DNA from 3 places in the Arthrobacter sp. Soc17.1.1.1 genome. Region 2 is predicted to be linked to each of the others. Evidence: riboswitches for the same ligand, from Rfam matches in the RefSeq annotation. Region 2 holds a riboswitch; each other region holds the start of a gene.
The links. A riboswitch is a leader RNA that binds a small molecule or an ion and turns the genes downstream of it on or off. The one in region 2 is predicted to bind cyclic di-AMP.

Region 1 (6,623 bases), on a different contig from region 2:
ACAGCGAAGAACGCACCACACGACACGACACCGACTACTTCATCCGGAACTTCACCCGCGAGTACGACCAGACATCAGAAACTGCGCTGGACACCGTTGAACACGACAGTGTCAGGGCGCTCCTTAAACACCTGGCACCCAAACAACGCGAAGCACTCTACCTCGCCTTCTACGACGGGCTGACCTACGAACTGGTCGCTGCCCGGCAGTCCGTACCACTGGCCACGGTCAAAACCCGGATCAGGGACGCCCGCATCGTCCTGCGCAAGAAGCTCACCGCACCGACAGCCGCCAGACACCCTGACCACCCCTGACCAGCCCGGCCCGACCAGGGCTGGTCAGGTTCACCGGCGGAGCGTCCGTGCGCAGAAGTGATCCGAAAAACCGAGGTGAAAAAGAACAGACGCATCTTTCCCATCCGTAACGGCGAGTGTGCCGAATCACATACAGACGCGCCCGCCACGGTCGCGGACTCACCGCACAGTGAAGGATGTTCCCCATGAACAAGAAGATGCGACTTCTCGCAGTTCCGACCCTGGCTCTTGGCGTCGTCGCCATGGCCGGAGCCCCCGCTATGGCTGACCACGCAGCCGGCTCCTACTCGTCCACGCTGGGCCAGCTCAACGGCACCACCGGCACCGGCACCGTCACCGTTGACGTCCAGGGCACCACCGCGACCGTCAACCTTCAGGTCAACGGCCTCGCCGAGACCTTCATGGACGGCCCCTACCCGCACGTCCAGCACATCCACGGCCTGGCCATGGGAACCTGCCCGACCAGCGCCGATGACGCCAACGGCGACGGCATCGTCAGCGTCACCGAAGGTGCCGGCAAGTACGGTGGAATCCAGTCGACGCTGACCACCAGCGGTGCCACCGGACCCGAAGAGGGCCTGAACCTCGCCCTCGGCGGCCAGGGTGGCAGCTACACCATCTCGCGTTCCTTCGAGATCAACCAGGGAACCCAGGACGCATTGGACGCCGGCACCGCCGTCGTCGTCGTCCACGGCCTGGATCCCGCAACGGCCGGCGTCTCCGAGGAAGTGTTCAACTCCCCCAGTGACCTCGACCCCAAGCTTCCCCTCGGCGCCACCTCCCCGGCCCTGTGTGGAAACCTCGCCGCTTCCCAGATGGGCGCCATGCCCAACGGTGGCGCCGACACCGGTGTCGCGCAGGACACCGACAGCAGCGTCGGCATGTACGCCCTCGCCGGCGGCCTGGTCCTCGCAGCAGCAGCAGGCGGAACGTTCGTTGTCCGTCGTCGCGGCTCCAACTAGCCTGACCACAGCACCACTGAACTGATCGGATACCTTTCAGACCATGATTAGTTCACCCAGCGGCCGCCGTCGAAACCTTCTGGTTTCGACGGCGGTCGCTGCTGTTCTCCTCACCGGATGTGGTGCGCCAGCCACCCCGCAGGCAGAGACCAGCACACCACCCAGCACCTCACCCAGCAGCACTGCCACCCCCACCGCGGATGCCTCCGCCTCGAGCCCGGCGTCGGCGCCCAGTACACCCGCGACCCCGGCACCTGCTACCGCGGCCGCCCCGGATGTTTTGCCGGAATCGGCTCCCGTCTCCTTCAGCATTCCGGCCATCGGCGCCGGATCGGACCTCCTCGCGTTGGGGCTGCGAGAGAACGGTTCCCTCGAGGTACCACCGGACGGACCTGGCGCCCCCGCCAGCTGGTACAACCAGTCCCCCACCCCCGGCGAGCAAGGGCCAGCGGTCCTGCTCGGGCATGTCAACGCCACCGACGGCGGCCCCGGCGTCTTCGCGAACCTCCGCACGCTCAAGGCCGGCGACATCATCGACATCACCCGCGAAGACGGTACGACGGCGAGCTTCGCCGTCGAACGCGGCGAGCAATATCCCAAGGACAACTTCCCCACCCTGACCGTGTACGGGAACACCGCGGGCTCAGAGCTTCGCCTGATCACCTGCGACGGCTACGACCCCGACACCGGACTCTTCGACGACAACTATGTCGTCTACGCCAAACGCGTCTGATTACACCAGGGCCAGACGGTGAAACCCGAACGTCTCTCACCGCCCCTTCCGTGCGGCCTGTCCCACCGCGCCTCACATGCACAGGCACCCGCCTTTTACACCTGCCCTACCTGCTGGCCGGTAAGTGATGGTTGAGGCTCGGTGCGGATTGATGTGCTGTCCTGTGGGGAAAGCTCTGCGAAATAGTTCACGGTAAGATGTATTCGATGGGTCATGGTGGCACCATCTCGGAGCTGAACGCTCCGATATACGGCTCGTCTGGCGTACCTGAACAGGCTCACCTGTTCGCGGTCGTGGGATGTGACAGGATCGGCACCTTTTTCATGAACCCCTGGTTTGCAGCAATGATCCCTCTGGCCATCATCGTGGTGCTGGGTTCCATTGCCTTTTTCATTGGCGTCAAGGGGTACCTGTCGAACGATCGCGACGACTTGGACCGGGACCCTGAACCGTCGCCCGCGACCGCCAGGCACTCCCCCGGCCCTCGGCCAACGTCCGCTTCGAGCTCGACCGAACGAGCGACACAACAAAATGCCTTGCGGGGCGCGATCGTCGCGAGCGACCGCTTGGTCTCGCGCGCCTCCCACGAGCGGGCTGTTCTGGTGCAATTCATCGACCTGTACGCGCCTGGCACCATCTCCATCCAGGAGTTCCTCTCCAACCTCCGGGCGGACTACTCCCGACGCGTCACTTTCGTCGCGCGTCACCTGCCCTCAAATGAACAGGCGCATCTGGGTGCCACGGCCCTGGAAGCCGCCGAGCGTCAGGGTTGCTTCCTTCCCTTCCTGGAAGCAATCACGCTGAGCCCGGACGCCCAGGAACTTCCCCGCCTGTACACCCCTGCCACCGTGGACACCTATCTGGGCGTGGCCCGTGAGCTAGGTCTCGACAGCGCACGATTCGAAGCCGACATGCGAAGCCCCGAGGTGCAGTCACTCATCGAGGCCGACCGGATCGAAGCTGCTGGTGTCGGCGTGACCCGAGCCCCCGCGCTGATCCTTCTCGATGACCAGAACCACAATGCTTTGACGTCACTAGATGACTTCCGCGAGGCGGTTCGACTCGTCGCAAGCTAGCGATCCGCAGGCCTTCCCTTCGAGCACCAACGTCCTAAATCCGAGGCACAAGAGCTCCAGGGGCCAAATGATGAGGGATGCTGCGTCAGTCGTACTGCTCGCGGGTCAAGGGGTTCCTATCGCCGGCGATCGTGGTGTTCGGAGCGTTGTCTGAGCTGCTCGAGGTAGGCGTTGTACGCGTCGAGCTCCGGGGTTCCCTCCCGATTGTGCTTGCGGTCGATAGCCCGTGAGGTCACGGTGTCGTCGCGTTGCCAGCGCACCATGATGATCAGGAGCATCAGCACCGAGGGAAGTTCCCCGTAGGACCAGGCCAGGCCGCCGGCGATGCCCTGATCGGTGAGCGGGTCCACGTCCCACCCTGCGGGCAGGGTGCCGAAGAAATCGACGACAGGGGTGGTCGCCATCATCAGGACGACGCCGAAGAACGCGTGGAGGGGCATTTCGGCGAAGATGTCGAGGAACCGGCCGAAGTGGGATTGTTTCACCGGTAGAGGGTCCGTCGATAGCACGGGGACGGTGAAGAGCACCCCGGAGATCAGAAACAGCAGTTCAAGGGTGATGTGCCCGTACCAGGACGGCAGCATCGCGTCGGCAATACCGCTGAGGTAGACCCCATAGAAGCTGACAAGGAACACCGGGATCATGAATGCCGGATGAAGGGCGATCCGAGCGGATCTCGAGCGCAGTCCCGCGTGAGCGAGCCGGAGGATCGGGCGCCCAACGCCATGGTGAGGGGTGGCGCGCAGCAACAAGGTGCCGGGCCGACCCAGGACCAGAAGCGGGGGGACGGCCATCATGAGCGTCAGCTGCTGGAACATGAAGACGGAGAACATGCGCAGACCGTAGCCTTCGACTCCGGCACCCATGGTGATCATGATGATGGTGCAGCCCGCCAAGAAGATCGCCGTCCGCCACAGCGGCCAGGAACGACCCATCGACCACAGGCGGATCGCGCCAGCCAGATACAGCACACCCAGGACCAAAGCGATTCCGGGGATCAGCGGGATCGGTTGCAGGGTCGGCGCCAGGTAGGTTGCCCACGACGGCGGGGCCTCCGGTATCCACACCGGTCCACTCACCCACGGATCACTCACTGATGTACAACCATCCCAACTTCACGGTCTCGCCAACGTCTAGCTCATTCATCCCCACGGATCGGGTACCGGCACTCCGCACCCTCCGCAGTCCCAAAAATGGAAGCAGACACCTAACGAACAGTGCTAGCAATCCGTGCCGGACCTTCAGCCCGGAGTGGCATCCACACAGGTAGCGACTGAAGCGCACTAAGAGACAAGCAGACAATGAAATAGCGGTGAGTGCCCCCGTCCAGGGCGCTCACCGCTATCTCAGCTTGAGGGCGACCACTTCACCAGAGGGTGAAGTTAGCCTGCGACGCGCACGAAGGTCGATCCGGCGAGGTCGGACAGGGGGTGCTCCATGGTGAGGTTCGCACCATTCATGCCGCTGCTGATGACCTTGCCGCCACCGACGTAGATTGCGACGTGCCCCGGACGGACCACGAGGTCACCGGGGGCCGGGGTGGCGACGACAGTTCCGTACTGCAGGAACTGCATGGGGCCGAGGTCTCCGACGTTCTTGCCGATCGAGCGCAGTGCCCGCTCAGCAAGAACAGTGCAGTCCTGGATGGACCCGATCTGGGAGTAGGCCGATGCCACGATCGCCGCACCGACGCCGCTGGCGGGAACACTCGGGGCTGCGGGAGCCACCGGGGCGATCGGGGCGACAGTGGCCGAGGTCAGGGAGTACGTGGGCTGGGCTGCCGTGGGAGCGGGTGCTGCGGCAGGGGCGCTGTAGAAGACCTGGCCGGTGGGGGCGGCAGCGGGAACCGCGGCTGCACTGACAGAGACACTGGCAGCGGCACCGCCGGAAAGCTGGATCTGCTGGCCCGGGTAGATAACCGATGCGTAGGACAGGCCGTTGCTTGCCAGCAGCGCATCGAGGTTCACGCCGTGCTTGGCGGCGATGGCACCCATGGTGTCACCGGAGGCAACCGTGTAGACGCCTGCAGCAGCTGCGGCGGGGGCCTGCGCTGTGAGGGTGCTGGAGGTGTCCTGCGTGTAGGTGCCGGCCTGGGCCGCAGGGGCTCCAACAGCGAAGACGAGGCCGCCGGTAGCAGCTGCGATGATGGCCGGCTTGCCCAGCGCTACAGCGCCGGTCTTCGCGGAATACGACAGGCCCTCGAGGGCGATGGAGTGGGTGACGACAGCGCGGTGGCGCGCAGAAATGGACGGACGTGACATGGTGATTGCCTCTCCCATGCCTGCGGGGTGAGCTGTCGGGTTCGGATGGGAGTCACCCGGCCGTCCTCAATCCAGTCCTATGGCAGCACGCAGCGACGCCGTGCAGGAATGAGCTGATAGATCGACTTAACCCCGAGGGTCAACACACGAACGTGCGGTGACCCGGTGGAAACGTGGTTCCCCCGTCCCTGCCATATGGATTGTACGAACGGATCCCGGGAGCAGCGGCAGGGCTCGGCATTCTGCGCGGGAGAGCGATCTCGACGGGTGCCGGGATCACCTGAGGAGAATACCCCAGGATGGTATTTGATGTCACGTTCGCGTAACGAGACTGAGCGTGTTGCCACGACACGCGGACGAATTACTCGATACTGGGCGCTCGTGGAACTTCTAGCCCTGTTATTCGTTCAACCGCCCGCTATCGCTGGCGGATACTGGTGAGGGCCATGCATTTCACATGACCCAGGACCGCATCGACGGCAACCTACACCGGGCAGTAATGCGCCGACGATGATGAGGGGAACGACCATGACCACCCACATCGCACCGGAAGTCAGCGTCAGCACTACTACCGCAGCACAACCAGCCCACCAGACGGACCCGCCCGATGAGGCAGCACCCCATCAGCACGGATACGCGACCGATAGAAGCGCCTATTTGCGCCGACTCAAGCGCATCGAAGGTCAGGTCCGCGGAATAGCCCGCATGGTTGATGAGGACCAATACTGCATCGATATCCTCACGCAGGTTGCCGCCGTGAACAGCGCTATGCACGCCCTCAGCCTCGGGCTCCTGGAAAGTCATCTCGCCCACTGCGTCGCAGATGCTGCCCATGAAACCGCACGCCCAAACGACACAGCTGATTCCACGAGCACAGGTGCCGTCGACGCAAAAATCCAGGAAGCAACCAAGGCAATAGGCCGGCTACTGAGATAACAGCTGGCCCTCTTCACAACGTTCCCCTGCTACCCGAGGGTCACTTGTCGGCACCCTCAACCTGGCTGCGGGAGTGACCTCCACGCACAATCCCAAAGTCACTCCCCCTTTTTGCTTCCCTCCATCCGGCGTTCACCGTCTCGGGCCTAGCCCACCCCAAAGCCTTTTTCCTTCTCAAGATCTGATTCAGGCACATCATGGGGGCGAACCGGGCGCCTGCCAGCCTTCACCGCAGCCGATGGTGGTGTCCCATTGCTGAGGTCGGCTGCGAGAACGGCGACTACTCCTTCGCGTCCGATGTCTGTGGTTCCAACTCGTTCGGTGAGGAACTCTGCGAGTTT
Region 2 (6,623 bases):
ATCGCCGCGTGGAGCGGCCGCTTCCTGTCCGGCGGGCGGGCGGGCTCCCTGTGACGGTCCTCGTGACCGGCGCGAGCGGCATGCTCGGGCGCGCCGTCGCGCAGCACCTGATCACCGACGGGCACGACGTGCGGTGCTTCCAGCGCCGCCCCTCCGGCGTCCCGGGCGCGCAGGACTCCCTCGGGTCCATCGAGGATCCGGACGCCGTCACGGCCGCGGTGCGCGGCTGCACGGCGGTGATCCACCTGGCGGCGAAGGTCTCCTTCACGGGCGCCGCGGCGGACTTCGACCGCGTCAACGTCGAGGGCACGAGGCGCCTGCTCGACGCGGCGCAGGACGCCGGCGTGACAGACGTCGTGCAGGTCTCCTCCCCCTCCGTCGCGCATTCCGGCTCGTCCCTCGTCGGCGCTCCCGCCGGCCCCGCCGATCCTGCCTCGGCGCGCGGCGACTACGCGCGCACGAAGGCAGCCGCGGAGCTGTTGGCCCTCGGCCGCTCCGGGCCGGGGTTCCGCGTCGCCGCGGTGCGCCCGCACATCGTGTGGGGTCCGGGCGACACGCAGCTCGTCGAGCGCGTCATCGACCGTGCGCGCCGCCGGCGCCTGCCCCTGCTCGACGGCGGCACCGCCCTCATCGACACGACCTACGTGGACAACGCGGCCTCGGCGATCGTCGCCTGCCTGCGGCGCATCGAGGCCGCCCGGGGGCAGGCGTTCGTGGTCACGAACGGCGAGCCGCGGCCCATCGCGGAGCTCCTGGCCGGGATCTGCCGAGCAGGCGGGGTGGCGCCCCCGGCATGGTCCGTTCCGGGAGCGCTCGCCCGCGGCGCGGGGGCCGTGATCGAGCGCGCCTGGCTCGCCGCGGGCCGCACCGAGGAGCCTCCCATGACCCGTTTCCTCGCCGAACAGCTCTCCACCGCGCATTGGTTCGACCAGCGGCGCACGCGCGAGGTCCTCGGGTGGGAGCCGGACATCGGCATCGACGAGGGCTTCGAGCGGCTGGCCCGCCACTACGCGCGCTAGGGGCTGCGGAGCGACGCGGTCAGGCGCCGCGTGCGGCCAAGACCTCGAGATAGTGCGGATTGTGCATGAGGCCGAGCACGTTGCCGAACGGGTCCACCACGGACGCCGTCGTGAACCCGCCGGTCCCCCGTTCCGTCACCGCCTCGTACTCGGTGGCGCCCAGCCGGAGCAGCCTGTCCAGCGTCCCGGTCAGGTCGTCGACGTGCCAGAACATGACGGCGCCACCCGGGCCGAGGGACGCGCCCGGCGGGCCGTACCTCCGGTCGATGAACCCGAGCTCGTCCTCGTCGTCGCCCACCCGGAACTCGAGGTAGGCGGGAGGGTCGGGCGGCGGCGGGAACGCGTAGTACGGCTCCATCCCCAGCACGTCCGTGTACCAGTTCCGGGCGGCGGCGAGATCGTCGGCGTAGAAGGTGACGGTGGCGAATCCTCGAAACATGGGTGCTCCTCCGGGTAGGGGTGACCCGCCGGAATGTACACCCGAACCCGGGTACGGCAAAGGGCGGGGTGCTCGGCACCCCGCCCTTCCTGCGTCGCTACCGGCCTTCGCCGCCGGTCTGCACCGCCCGTCCGCCTTAGCGGGTGTAGTAGCCGTCCACGGCCATGACGCCGACCGGGTGCACCTGCGTGCCCTGCGACGGGTTCAGCGCGCTGACCATCTGGCCGTTGCCGAGGTAGATGCCCACGTGGCTGCCACCGTTCTGGCTCACCAGGTCACCCGGCTGGGGGTTGCTGGTGGGCCGCAGGGCGGCGAACTGAGCCCACGTGGTGCGGGGCAGGCTGATGCCCTGCTGGGCGTAGACCCACTGGACGAAGCCGGAGCAGTCCCAGGCGCCGTAGGAGGTGCCGCCGTAGACGTAGCCCGAGCCGACGCCCTGCATCGCCGTGCCGGCGATGCCGGAGAGCGAGGCCGCCCTCGGCGCGATGGAGGCGGCTGACTGCGTGCTGAGTCCCGTGGAGTTGCCCGGGGCCGCCGTGGTGCTCGCGGGGACGGCCTGGACCGACACCGACTGGGCGGAGTACTGCTGCGGAGCGGACTGCTGCGGGGCGATGGAGCCGCCCAGCGAGATGGCCTGGCCGGGGTAGATGACCGAGCTGTAGCCGAGGCCGTTGGCCGCGAACAGCGTCTCGAGGCTGACGCCGTGCGAGGAGGCGATGCTGCCGAGCGTGTCGCCGGCCTGCACGGTGTAGGTGCCTGCCGCGGTGGTGCTCGCTGCGGACTGCTGGGTGTCGATGCTGATCTCGCCGGCTGCGCTGGCGGGCAGTGCCGCACCGAACAGGAGGCCGGACGCGGTGACGACGACCGCGGCGGGCTTGCCGGCGACGGACGCGGTCGCGGTGACGGCGCGGGAGGCGGTGACGAGGGGGTTGGTGCGCGTGGGGACTGCCCGGTGGCGCGCGGTATGGCTCTTGGACATGCTGTTGCCTTTCCCAATGCCTGCGAAGTTAGCTGTCGGGTTCGGATGGGACATCCGGACACGCACCTGCCGACCATTGCCCCCAAGCTGGTCGACGCGTGTCTTTACCCCTAGGACTCGTCGAAGAGTCCGCTACTGGTTCCCCCGCCCCTGTCGAATGGTTTGTGCGAACGGTCCATCCTCATCGACAGGGTTCGGCAGAAAGAGGATGGGCGCCCCGCCGTGGTGGCGCGGGCACGGCTTCCACGGTACGCGAGGGGTCCCGGATTGTCACGTTTGGATCACGAGGGAAAGATCACGTCCCGCATCACGTCCTGCACTCCCCGGGAGGGCTACATCCTCGCGTTGCGCGGTCTCGGCTGGCAGTGCGGGCAGAGGTAGGAGGACCGGTTCATGAAGGACTCCCGGCGGATCAGCGTGTGCCGACCCTCGGCCGCGCACCGGCGGCAGGGCTGCCCGGCACGGCCGTAGGCCTCGAGGTCCCGCGCGAAGTAGCCCGAGGCGCCGTTGACATTCACGTAGAGCGCGTCGAAGCTCGTGCCCCCGGCCGCCAGGGCGCGGGTCATGACGTCGGTGGCCGCCTCGACGATGCGCTGGGTGTCCGGGCGCCGCAGCGTATCGGTGGGCCGGGCGTAGTGGAACCGGGCCGCCCACAGGGCCTCGTCGGCGTAGATGTTGCCGATGCCGGAGACGAGTCCCTGATCGAGCAGCGCGCGTTTGAGTCCGGTCCTGCGCGTGCGGAGGCGTCGGTGGAAGGCCTCGGGGTCGAATGCGGGGTCGAGGAGGTCGCGTGCGATGTGCGCGGCCTGATGCGGCACGAGGGGCAGGCCGCCCTCGCCCAGCCCTCCCGGGTGGCCGTCCCCGGTGGGCTGCAGGTCGGCGACGAACATGCCGCCGAAGATGCGCTGGTCCACGAAGCGCAGCTCGGCGGGCAGCGGTACGCCCTCCTCGTCGAGCGCGGCGGAGAGGGTCAGGCGTACCTTGAGGTGCTTCTCGCGCGGCGCGGCGGGCTCCTCGATGAGGAGCTGCCCGCTCATGCCGAGGTGCGCCATCAGGGCGACATGCGGCGGGGCGTCCGCGCCGGCGGGGTCCGCCAGGACGAGCCAGAGGAACTTCCCGCGGCGCACCACATCGGTGACGCGCGCCCCGGTGACGTTGCCGACGAAGTCCTCGACGCCGTCGACGTGCCGCCGGAGCGACCGGGGGTCGACCACCTCCACGTCCTCGATGGTGCGTCCGGTCACCCAGCGGGCGAGGCCGCGGCGGACCACCTCGACCTCGGGCAGTTCAGGCACTCAGGAGCCGTCGAGCGCGTCGGTGGGGTCTCCGGTCCCGTGCACGGACCCGGCCCCTTCGGTGAGCAGCTTCCAGGACGCCGCCGCCGCGGCCTGCTCGGCTTCCTTCTTCGACGGTCCGTGCCCGGAACCGTAGCCGACGCCGCCGATCAGCAGGCGCGCCGTGAAGGTGCGGGCATGGTCGGGGCCGGTGCCCTCCACCTGGTAGTCGATGAGCCCGAGCCGCCGGCCGGCCGCCGTCTCCTGGATGCGGGTCTTCCAGTCCGTACCCTCGCCGAGGACCGCGGAGTCGCGGAGCAGGGGCCCGATGAGCCGCATGACCATGGCACGGGCGGTCTCGATGCCGTGGCTGAGGTACGCGGCGCCGATCACGGCCTCCATCGTGTCCGCGAGGATCGACGCCTTGTCCCGCCCGTTCGTCAGCTTCTCGCCCTGCCCGAGCAGCACGTAGCTGCCGAGGTCGAGGGTGCGTGCGACGCCCGCCAGGGCCTTGGTACTGACGACGGCGGACCGCCGCTTGGCGAGCTCGCCCTCGGACAGGCCCGGGTTGTCCCGGTACAGGGCATCGGTGACCGAGAGCCCGAGCACCGAGTCGCCGAGGAACTCGAGGCGCTCGTTGGTCGGGATCCCGCCCTTCTCGTAGGCGTAGGACCGGTGGGTCAGGGCAAGACGAAGCGTCTCGGTGTCGATATCGACACCGAGACGCTTCGTGAGTTCTTCTGTATTCTTCACAACCGCATCAGCCGGCGCATCGGTCGGGGTACCCGCCGGCGCTCGCACGCGGCGGGACGGATCCGATGTCAGACGTCGGCGACCTTGCGTCCCTTGTACTCCAGGAACAGCGGCGTGCCGGCCGAGTCGGTGACAACCTTGGCCTGGTGGGCGAGGCTGTAGGTGACGCGACCGTTCTCGAGGGTCTTGACCAGCTTGGGGGCGGTTGCCTTCCACTGGGACCGGCGTGCACGGGTATTCGCGCGGGACATCTTCCGCTTCGGGACAGCCACGGCTAACTCTCTTCTCTCTCGTCTGACTCTGACTTTGGTGCCGCGTCGTTCTCTGCGGCGGTGCCGGTCAGCCCGGCGAGGGCCGACCAGCGAGGGTCCAATACTTCATGGTGGTGGTCCGGATCGTCATTGAGCCGGGCTCCGCATTCGGAGCACAGACCTTTGCAATCCTCCCGGCACACCGGCTGGAATGGCAGCGACGTGACCACTGCATCCCTCAGCACGGGTTCCAGATCGACCGAATCGTTCTCCACCCTGTGCTGTTCCTCGTCCTCCTCCACCGACAGCGACTCGGAGTCGCTGTAGAAGAAGAGTTCCTGGACATCCACGTCGTGCTCGTACCGCAGTGGCTCCAGGCAACGGCCGCACTCGCCGGTTACTTCGACGTTCGCCGTTCCCGACACCAGGATCCCCTCGTGCACCGATTCGAAGCGCAGATCGAGCTCCATGTCGGAGCCCTCCTGCACGCCGATCAGGGCGACACCGAAATCCTTGGGTGCCGGCACATGTTCTTCGACTGTCCGCATGCTGCCCGGACTGCGTCCGAGATCCTTGACGCTGAACGTCAGGGGCGAACTGAGATCGCTTTTGATGGTGACTCCTGTAGAACATATGACCGACGTACTATCTTACCCTGACGATCCGGGCTGACCCAAAACGCCGACGCCCTCCGCGCTCAGGCCTCGGGCCTCAGCCGGGCGAGGACTGCCTCCGGGACGAGGGCGCCGATATCGCCGCCGAGCCCCGCGACCTCCTTCAGCAGCGTCGAGGAGACGTGCGCGAAGTCCGTGCCGGTGGGCAGGAACACCGTCTCGATGTCCGCCAGGTGCCGGTTCATCGTGGCCATGGGGCGTTCGTAATCGAAGTCGAGGCTCGACCGCAGCCCCTTCACGAGCGCTACGGCGCCGTGGTCCCGGCAGAACTCGGCGACGAGGCCCTCCCCCATCGCCCGCACGCTCACCCCCGGCAGGTGCGCGAGGCTCTCGGTGCAGAACGCCATGCGCTCCTCGATCCCGAACCGGTACTTCTTGGCGTAGTTCGTCGAGACCGCGACGATCACCTCGTCGAAGAGGCGGGCGGCTCGGCTGATGACATCGATGTGCCCGTTGTGGAGGGGGTCGAAGGACCCGGGGCAGACGGCGCGGCTCATACCCCCACGGTACCCACCCGGGAGCGGCAATACTGGTGGTATGACGACACACGCGCAGCCCGCAGCCAGGAACGGCACCCCGCCGTGGAGACGGGCGGCACTCGGGGCGAATCTGCTCGGCAGCGACGGCCGGCTCGGCATCACCATCTTCGAGGAGGTGACGGCCCTCGCGCGGAAGCACGCGGCGATCAACCTCGGCCAGGGGTTCCCGGACGAGGACGGGCCGCGGGAGATCCTGGACGCCGCCCGGTCCGCCATCGCGGACGGCGCCAACCAGTACGCGCCCGGGCAGGGGCTGGCCGTCCTGCGGCACGCGATCGCGGCCCACCAGGAGCGCTTCTACGGTCTGGCGGTCGATCCGCAGACCGAGGTGATCGTCAGCACGGGGGCCACCGAGGCGATCGCCGCCGCGATCCTGGCGTTCGCCGGGCCCGGCGACGAGGTGCTGACGTTCGAACCCTTCTACGACTCCTACGGCGCGGTGATCGGCCTGTCCGGCGCCACCCACACCACGGCGCCGCTCCGCGCACCCGACTTCCAGCCGGATGCCGCGGCCCTGGAGGCGGCCTTCAGCGACCGCACGAGGATCGTCGTGGTCAACAATCCCCACAACCCCACCGGCAGCGTGTTCAGCCGCTCCTCCCTCGAGCTCATCGTCCGGCTGGCGGAGCGCCACGGCGCGGTCATCGTCACGGACGAGGTGTACGAGCACCTCACCTTCGGTGTGCAGCATCTCC
Region 3 (6,623 bases), 1.0 Mb from region 2:
CCCACCACGTTCCTCGACGTCACCCACCAGATCGAGGTACTGGACCTCATCACCGACCTCAACCGGCGCTCCGGGACCACCGTGGTCATGGTGCTGCACGACCTCAACCTGGCCGCGCGCTACGCGGACCACCTGATCGCCATGCGGGAAGGCCGGATCGTCGCCGAAGGCGCGCCGTCCGCCGTCGTCACCGAGGAGACGGTGACGGGTGTGTTCCACCTCGACTGCCGGATCATCCAGGACCCCGTGTCCGGCACGCCGATGGTGGTTCCCGTCGGCAGGCACCACGGCGCGCCCGCAGCCGTGCCCGCCGGCACTCCCGCAACCGTTCCCGCCAGTACTCCCGCTCCCGGCCGTGAGCCGGGACGCGGTTACCGATCCAACCCCCAGGACATCGTCCCGGCACGCATGGAGGCATCATGACCGATGTGACACAGAGGACTGCCCGACGCACCGCGGCGGACACCGAGCCCATGGTGCTGGCGTTCGACGTCGTCGTCACGGCCGTGCAGGACCTCACCGCGAACTTCCGCCGCATCACCTTCGGCGGCGCATGCCTGGAGTCCTTCGGCGTCGCGGGGGACACCCTCGACCTCCGGATCAAGATCGTCATCCCGTCCGCCGGACGCGCGTGCCCGGACATCGCGGGCATGATGCGCGGTGGCGCCGCGTCCAGCTGGTACCAGCTGTGGCTCGGCATGGACGCGGAGGAGCGCGGCTCCATGCGCACCTACACCGTGCGCGACTCGCGCTGCTCGGGTCCGCAGCCGGAGATCGACGTGGACTTCGTGATGCACCTCGACGAGGACGGCCGTGGTGGCCCCGCATCCGAATGGGCGGCAGCAGCAAGGCCCGGGGACCGGGTGTGCGTCATCGGACCGAACTCCGCCGCCGCGCAGTGCGCGACGGCGGGTGCCTACGGGGGCATCGAGTGGAGCCCGGGCCTCGCCCAGCACGTGCTCCTCGCCGGCGACGAGACCGCGGTGCCCGCGATCAGCGCCATCCTCGAGTCGCTCCCCGAGGACATCAGCGGCCACGCGTTCCTTGAGGTGCCGGACGGCGCGGACATCCAGCACATCGGCACACGCTCCTCGGTCTCCATCACCTGGCTGGCCCGCGGCCGCCGCCCCCACGGGGAGCTGCTGGAGACCGCCGTCCGGAACGCGGTGCGGCTGCCGGGGTGGGTCTCCCTCTCCGGGGAGGTCGCCGCCAGCGGTGGCAGCGAGCCGGAGGACGTGGACATCGACAGGACCATCCTCTGGGAGACACCGCAGCTGCTCGAGGCGGCGATCGTGCAATCGACCGTCAACCCGGAACGGCCTCCGGGCACCCAGCCCTTCTACGCCTGGATCGCGGGCGAGGCCGCCGTGGTCCGGGGCCTGCGCCGCTACCTCGTGCGTGACGTCGGAGTGGACCGGAAACAGGTTGCTTTCATGGGGTACTGGCGCAAGGGTCGGGCGGAGCTGTCCTGACAGCGCTTCCCGCGGCCGGAACTCAAGTTCTGCCGCACATTTCCTCAGGATTACTGGTGGCAGAGGGCAGTATTGCACGAATTGTCCACAGGGTGGATAACGGAATTGTAACTACGCCTTTCCTCGCCTACTGTTTGAGCAGTCAAGCTCCATCGTGGAATTCAGGTCCGCACGCCTAACCCTGTCAGCGGACCGCCTGGACAACCTGTGACAGGGGTGGAGGATCCACATTCCGGCGGCACGAGCCGCCTCGGGGTGAAGCCCTCACGCATAGTCGACAGCACGGCCCTTCCTGCGCTTCTGCAGCACCGAGGGCCGCGCCGTGGGGGCCGAGTCAACTCTTGCTCGAATCCGACAGCTAACTTCGCGGGCGTGTGAGAGAGGTATGCAGTTGACCCAGACGCTCATGTCCGGGCGCCGTCGAGCGTCCGACGCCCGCCCGGACCAGCACCACGCGATGCCGCAGCTCCCTGCGCACACCCCTCCGCCGAACCGTCGTTCGCTGCGTTCGCAGCCTCACCCCGCGCACAGCCCCCTCTTCGCGGCCTCCCTGCCGGCCGCACAGCCCGTTCCCGCGCCGTCCGTTCCTGCGCCGTCCGTTTCTGCCCCGTCCATCCCGGCACCGACGCGTGCCGTCGCGCCCATGGAGCCGCAATCCGTGGAGACGGGACCCGATGCGTCCGTGCCCTCTGCCGTCCCGACTCCTTCCGGGGACGCGCCGCGTCCCCCCGCCCCGCTGACCCGCCGCGAACTCCGCGCCCGGGAGCGGGCCGCCCAGGAGGCACCCGCCGATGACGCTGTCGCGACCGATGACGCTGTCACCACCGACGCAACTGCCACCGATGCCACCGACGCCACCGCACCTGCCACCGCAGTCGATGACGCTGCCGTCGATGCCTCCGATGCCTCCGATGCCTCCGATGCCTCCGATGCCTCCGATGCCTCCGACGACGCCTCCGCCTCCGCCCCTGTGGCCCTGCCGTCGCGCCGCAGCGTCCGCAGCAGCGGACGCACGCCGTCGTCGGCCCGGCGACGGACGGACGCACGTGCTCTCGCGACCCGCCGGACGGCAGCCCGGAACGCCCTCCCGACGTCGTTCACCCGCCTGCGGGACAACGCCGCCACCGCCGGTATCGTCCTTGCCTCGGCCGGTCTGCTGATGGGCGCCGTCGCGCCGTCGGCCACCTCGGCCCCGGCCCCTGCCGGTGGTGCGGAGGCTGCCGTCGCATCCGGCGTCCCGCAGGCCGTCACCGCGCCCGCAGGAGCCACGGTCACCTTCGGCCTCGAGGCCGCGGGTCCCGCCGCCGAAGGCATCGCCCCGAGCATCGCGAGTGCGCGGGCGCTCTCGGCGTCCCTAGCACCGGCAGCGAAGGAACGCAAGGCCTTCAGCGCCCCGGTGGAGAACCCGGAGGTCGCCTCGACCTTCGGGTACAGGGTCAATCCCCTGGGCGGTTCCGGGACGGAGCTCCACACGGGCGTCGACTACGCCAGCGCCTGCGGCACCCCGGTGAAGGCCGCGGACGCCGGGACGGTCGTCGACTCGGGCTGGCACGCCTACGGCGGAGGGCAGCGCATCCTGATCGACCACGGCGACGGGCTGAAGACCACCTACAACCACCTGAGCGCCCTCGACGTGCCGGCCGGCACCACCGTGAAGCGCGGAGACCTCCTCGGCGCCGTCGGCAGTACGGGCAACTCCACGGGGTGCCACCTCCACTTCGAGGTCCTGGTCAACGACGAGAAGGTCGACCCGCAGCCCTGGCTGTGACCGGAGGCACCGCCGGCCCGGGGGCCGCCGCTGCCCCGGGTCCCGTCAGGGCAGCGGTTCGCTGACGACGGCGGGGTCCTTGTAGCCGAGCGGCATCCGCAGGCGGAGCGAGTCCGGCTTGACCTCGAACGCCATGTGCGTCGCCGTGCCGAGGGCATCGCCGTCGAGCTGCACCTCGAGCGGTTCACGCAGCGTGATCTCGGCGGTGCGGCACTGGAAGTACTCCAGCGACGGGTCCTTGCTCCTGCCCTTGCCGCGCGCGACCAGCTTGCCCGCGACGGCCAGCCACCCGAGCCTGCCCTTGGGGGCCACGGTCATGAGGTCCATGAGGCCGTCGTCGATCCTGGCGCCGGGGAAGATCTCCAGGCCGCCCATGATCTTCCCGCAGTTCCCGCCCATCACGCTGCGCAGGCGGCGCTCGAAGGGCTTGCCCCCGTTCACCGAGATGGTGGTGCGCGAGGGCCTGCCGGGCAGGTTCCTGATCCCGGCGTCCACGTACGCGAGCCAGCCGACCTTGTCCTTCAGGTCGTCCCGCGTGTCCGACATGATGGCGGCGTCGTAGCCGATCCCCGCCATGACCAGGAACACGTGGGCGTCCTGGGCGCGGTCCACAGTGACGTGCACGACGTCGATGGTCCGCTCCGTCCCGCGGAACGCGGACTCGACGGCGGCATCCGGATCGTCGACGGCGATGTCGAGGTTCCGGGCGAGCAGATTCCCGGTGCCCAGCGGCACGAGGGCCATCATGGTCCCGGTGCCGGCGAGTTCCTCGGCGACGCACCGGACCGTGCCGTCCCCGCCGGCCGCGATGACGAGGTCCACCCCCGCCTCGAGCGCCTCCCGGGCCTGGCCGTGCCCGGGATCGTCGGCGGTCGTCTCGATCACGAGCGGTTCCTCCCAGCCGTCCTCGGCCGAGATGCGCCGGACGGCGCCCTCGACGTCGGCGGTGGTGGCCTTGATGGGGTTGACGATCAGCGCGGCCCGACGGCGGCCCGATCCGGCATCCGCGACGGCGTCGGTATCGGTGTCGGTGGTCGGCGCGGGTAAGACGTCGGTGGGCATGGTGTCCTTCGTGCGGGGTGTCAACGGGTGGCTCCGTCGAGCTTATCCCGGCCGCCCCCGGCGCCGAGGGTAATCTTTGGGACGTGAACTTTCCCCAGCGATACGTGGCCCTCGGCGATTCCTTCACCGAAGGGGTGGGCGACTGGGACCCGGCGTCCCCCAACGGCGTGCGCGGCTGGGCGGACCGCGTGGCCGAGCAGCTCATCCTCGCCGACCCCTCCTGGGGCTACGCGAATCTCGCGATCCGCGGGAAGAAGATGCGCCAGATCCTCGACGAGCAGATCGACGCCGCGCTGGCGCTGCAGCCGACGCTCGTGACCCTCTACGCGGGTGCCAACGACATCCTGCGCCCCCGTATCGACATCGACGCCCTCATGGCGCACTACGACGACGGCATCGGGCGGCTCCGCGACGCCGGAGCCGCCGTCGTGCTGTTCACGGGCTTCGACGCGGCGGGTTCCGCCGTGTTCGGGAAGACCCGCGGACGCACGGCCGTCTACAACGAGTGGGTCCGCGAGATCGCCGACAACCGCGGCGCGACGATCGTGGACTACTGGCGGCTGCGCGAGTTCCAGGACTGGGGTTACTGGGACGTCGACCGCATGCACATGTCCACCGCCGGACACACGCTGATGGCCGCGCGCGTCCTCGAGGCACTGAAGGCCTCCCACCGGATCGACCTGCCGGAGCTCGAGGCACGCCCGGTCCTCCGACGGGCCGAGCAGCTCAAGGCGGATGCGCAGTGGGCCCGGGAGTACCTGAAGCCGTGGGTGGGCCGACGCCTGCGCGGCGTCTCCTCGGGCGACGAACTGACCGCCAAGTACCCGGCGCCGGTCCAGCCCGACTGGGCGACCGTCCCGGCCTGAGGTCTCCGGGCCCGACATGCTGCCGCCCCGTGCACCGGTCGTGCTGCAGTATCCCCTCCGCGGATCCTTCCGGGCCCGCAACAGCCCTGCACGCCGCGTGCCGAGCCACGGCACCCACCTGATGGGCACCACCTACGCCATCGACCTCGTCCCCGTCGACGTGCACGGCCGGGTGGCCGCGCGCGGGTGGCGCGCCCTGCTGGCCACCGAGCCGCCCGAGGCGTTCGTCGGCTTCGGCGCCCCGGTCCTGGCGCCGGCCGCCGGCACCGTCGTGATCGCCCACGACGGCGAGGAGGACCACGCGGCGCGGAGGTCGCAGCCTGCGCTGCTGGCCTACACGGCGGGCCAGTCCCGCCGGATCCACGACGGGCCGGCGGCGATTGCCGGCAACCACGTCGTCGTCGCCCTCGAACGTGGCGGGCCCTTCGTGCTGGTGGCCCATCTGCGCCGGGGATCGCTCCGGGTCGGGGTGGGGGACCGGATCCTCGCGGGGGAGTCACTGGCCGAGTGCGGGAACTCCGGCAACAGCACCCAGCCGCACGTGCACCTGCAGGTGACCGACAGCACCGACTGGGGTGCCGCGCGTGGCCTGCCCCTCGCCTTCCGGACCGCCACGGGCACCGAGGTGCCGCGCGAGTCGCAGATCATCCGGGTGTGAGGACCGACGGGGCCCGACAAGCACCCGCGGCAGTGGCCCGCAAGCCGGCGCCGCTCCGCGCGGAGCCCTTCGGCGGCCCGGAACCGGTGTGCCAGAATGAGCGGATGGCGGCGCAATGGCTCACATCCGACGAGCGGCGCGCATGGCTGGCCCTGTATGCGCTGACGTCCCTGGTCCCCGCGAGCCTCGACGCGCACCTGTTCCGCGAGGCACGCATCACCCTGTTCGACTACACGGTCCTCGCGATGCTCTCCGAGTCCGAGGGCAGGTGCCTGCCCATGAGCGAACTGGCTGCACGCTCGACGGCGTCGCTCTCGCGTCTCAGCCATGTGGTGAAGAAGCTGGAGGGGCGCGGCTGGGTGACCCGCCTCCCGTCCCACTCGGACGGCCGGGTGACGACGGCCTCCCTGACGCCCGCCGGACTCGAGATGCTGACCGAACTGGCGGTCGCGCACGTCGCGCAGGTCCGCGCCACGGTCTTCGACGCCCTCGACGGGCAGGACGTTGCCGACCTCGAGCGGGTGGGCCGCAAGATCCTCCGCGGCATGGACAGCGCCCACTGGATCCTGTCCGACGGCGAGGAGATCGGGGCGAGCGCCTCACCCCGGTCGCCCTAGGCCTGCACCGGTCACGATCCCCTCGGTCACGCACCCCGTCCGAGGACCCGACAGCACCCGACAGCACCCGACAGCACCCGGCAGAGACCGGGGATAGGACGGCAGATGGCCCCGCACGGACAGTTCCGGCACCAACCCAGCGTCCTCGCGATCGTCCTCGCGGGCGGGGCCGGCGGCCGC

Region 1: it holds a riboswitch for cyclic di-AMP, as region 2 does, so the genes downstream of both, V6S67_RS18965 (C40 family peptidase) here and V6S67_RS10810 (NlpC/P60 family protein) in region 2, are expected to answer to the same signal.
Region 3: it holds a riboswitch for cyclic di-AMP, as region 2 does, so the genes downstream of both, V6S67_RS15405 (M23 family metallopeptidase) here and V6S67_RS10810 (NlpC/P60 family protein) in region 2, are expected to answer to the same signal.

Annotation. Positions count from the first base shown of each region.
Region 1 covers NZ_JBAJII010000003.1:77,811-84,433, reverse strand. The annotation lists gene V6S67_RS18990 (sigma-70 family RNA polymerase sigma factor) at 1-314, shown strand, start outside; gene V6S67_RS18985 (hypothetical protein) at 500-1,276, shown strand; gene V6S67_RS18980 (class F sortase) at 1,557-2,009, shown strand; gene V6S67_RS18975 (DsbA family protein) at 2,207-3,085, shown strand; gene V6S67_RS18970 (cytochrome c oxidase assembly protein) at 3,202-4,179, opposite strand; gene V6S67_RS18965 (C40 family peptidase) at 4,468-5,346, opposite strand; cyclic di-AMP (ydaO/yuaA leader) riboswitch at 5,349-5,561, opposite strand; gene V6S67_RS18960 (metal-sensitive transcriptional regulator) at 5,875-6,282, shown strand; gene V6S67_RS18955 (hypothetical protein) at 6,429-6,623, opposite strand, start outside.
Region 2 covers NZ_JBAJII010000001.1:2,323,672-2,330,294, forward strand. The annotation lists gene V6S67_RS10795 (alpha/beta fold hydrolase) at 1-54, shown strand, start outside; gene V6S67_RS10800 (NAD-dependent epimerase/dehydratase family protein) at 51-1,019, shown strand; gene V6S67_RS10805 (VOC family protein) at 1,039-1,458, opposite strand; gene V6S67_RS10810 (NlpC/P60 family protein) at 1,595-2,437, opposite strand; cyclic di-AMP (ydaO/yuaA leader) riboswitch at 2,440-2,616, opposite strand; gene mutM (bifunctional DNA-formamidopyrimidine glycosylase/DNA-(apurinic or apyrimidinic site) lyase) at 2,770-3,732, opposite strand; gene rnc (ribonuclease III) at 3,733-4,464, opposite strand; gene rpmF (50S ribosomal protein L32) at 4,533-4,736, opposite strand; gene V6S67_RS10830 (YceD family protein) at 4,739-5,305, opposite strand; gene coaD (pantetheine-phosphate adenylyltransferase) at 5,413-5,886, opposite strand; gene V6S67_RS10840 (aminotransferase class I/II-fold pyridoxal phosphate-dependent enzyme) at 5,927-6,623, shown strand, end outside.
Region 3 covers NZ_JBAJII010000001.1:3,332,930-3,339,552, reverse strand. The annotation lists gene V6S67_RS15415 (ABC transporter ATP-binding protein) at 1-423, shown strand, start outside; gene V6S67_RS15410 (siderophore-interacting protein) at 420-1,472, shown strand; cyclic di-AMP (ydaO/yuaA leader) riboswitch at 1,635-1,860, shown strand; gene V6S67_RS15405 (M23 family metallopeptidase) at 2,116-3,240, shown strand; gene V6S67_RS15400 (diacylglycerol/lipid kinase family protein) at 3,286-4,302, opposite strand; gene V6S67_RS15395 (SGNH/GDSL hydrolase family protein) at 4,386-5,168, shown strand; gene V6S67_RS15390 (M23 family metallopeptidase) at 5,209-5,826, shown strand; gene V6S67_RS15385 (MarR family winged helix-turn-helix transcriptional regulator) at 5,931-6,443, shown strand; gene V6S67_RS15380 (glucose-1-phosphate adenylyltransferase family protein) at 6,549-6,623, shown strand, end outside.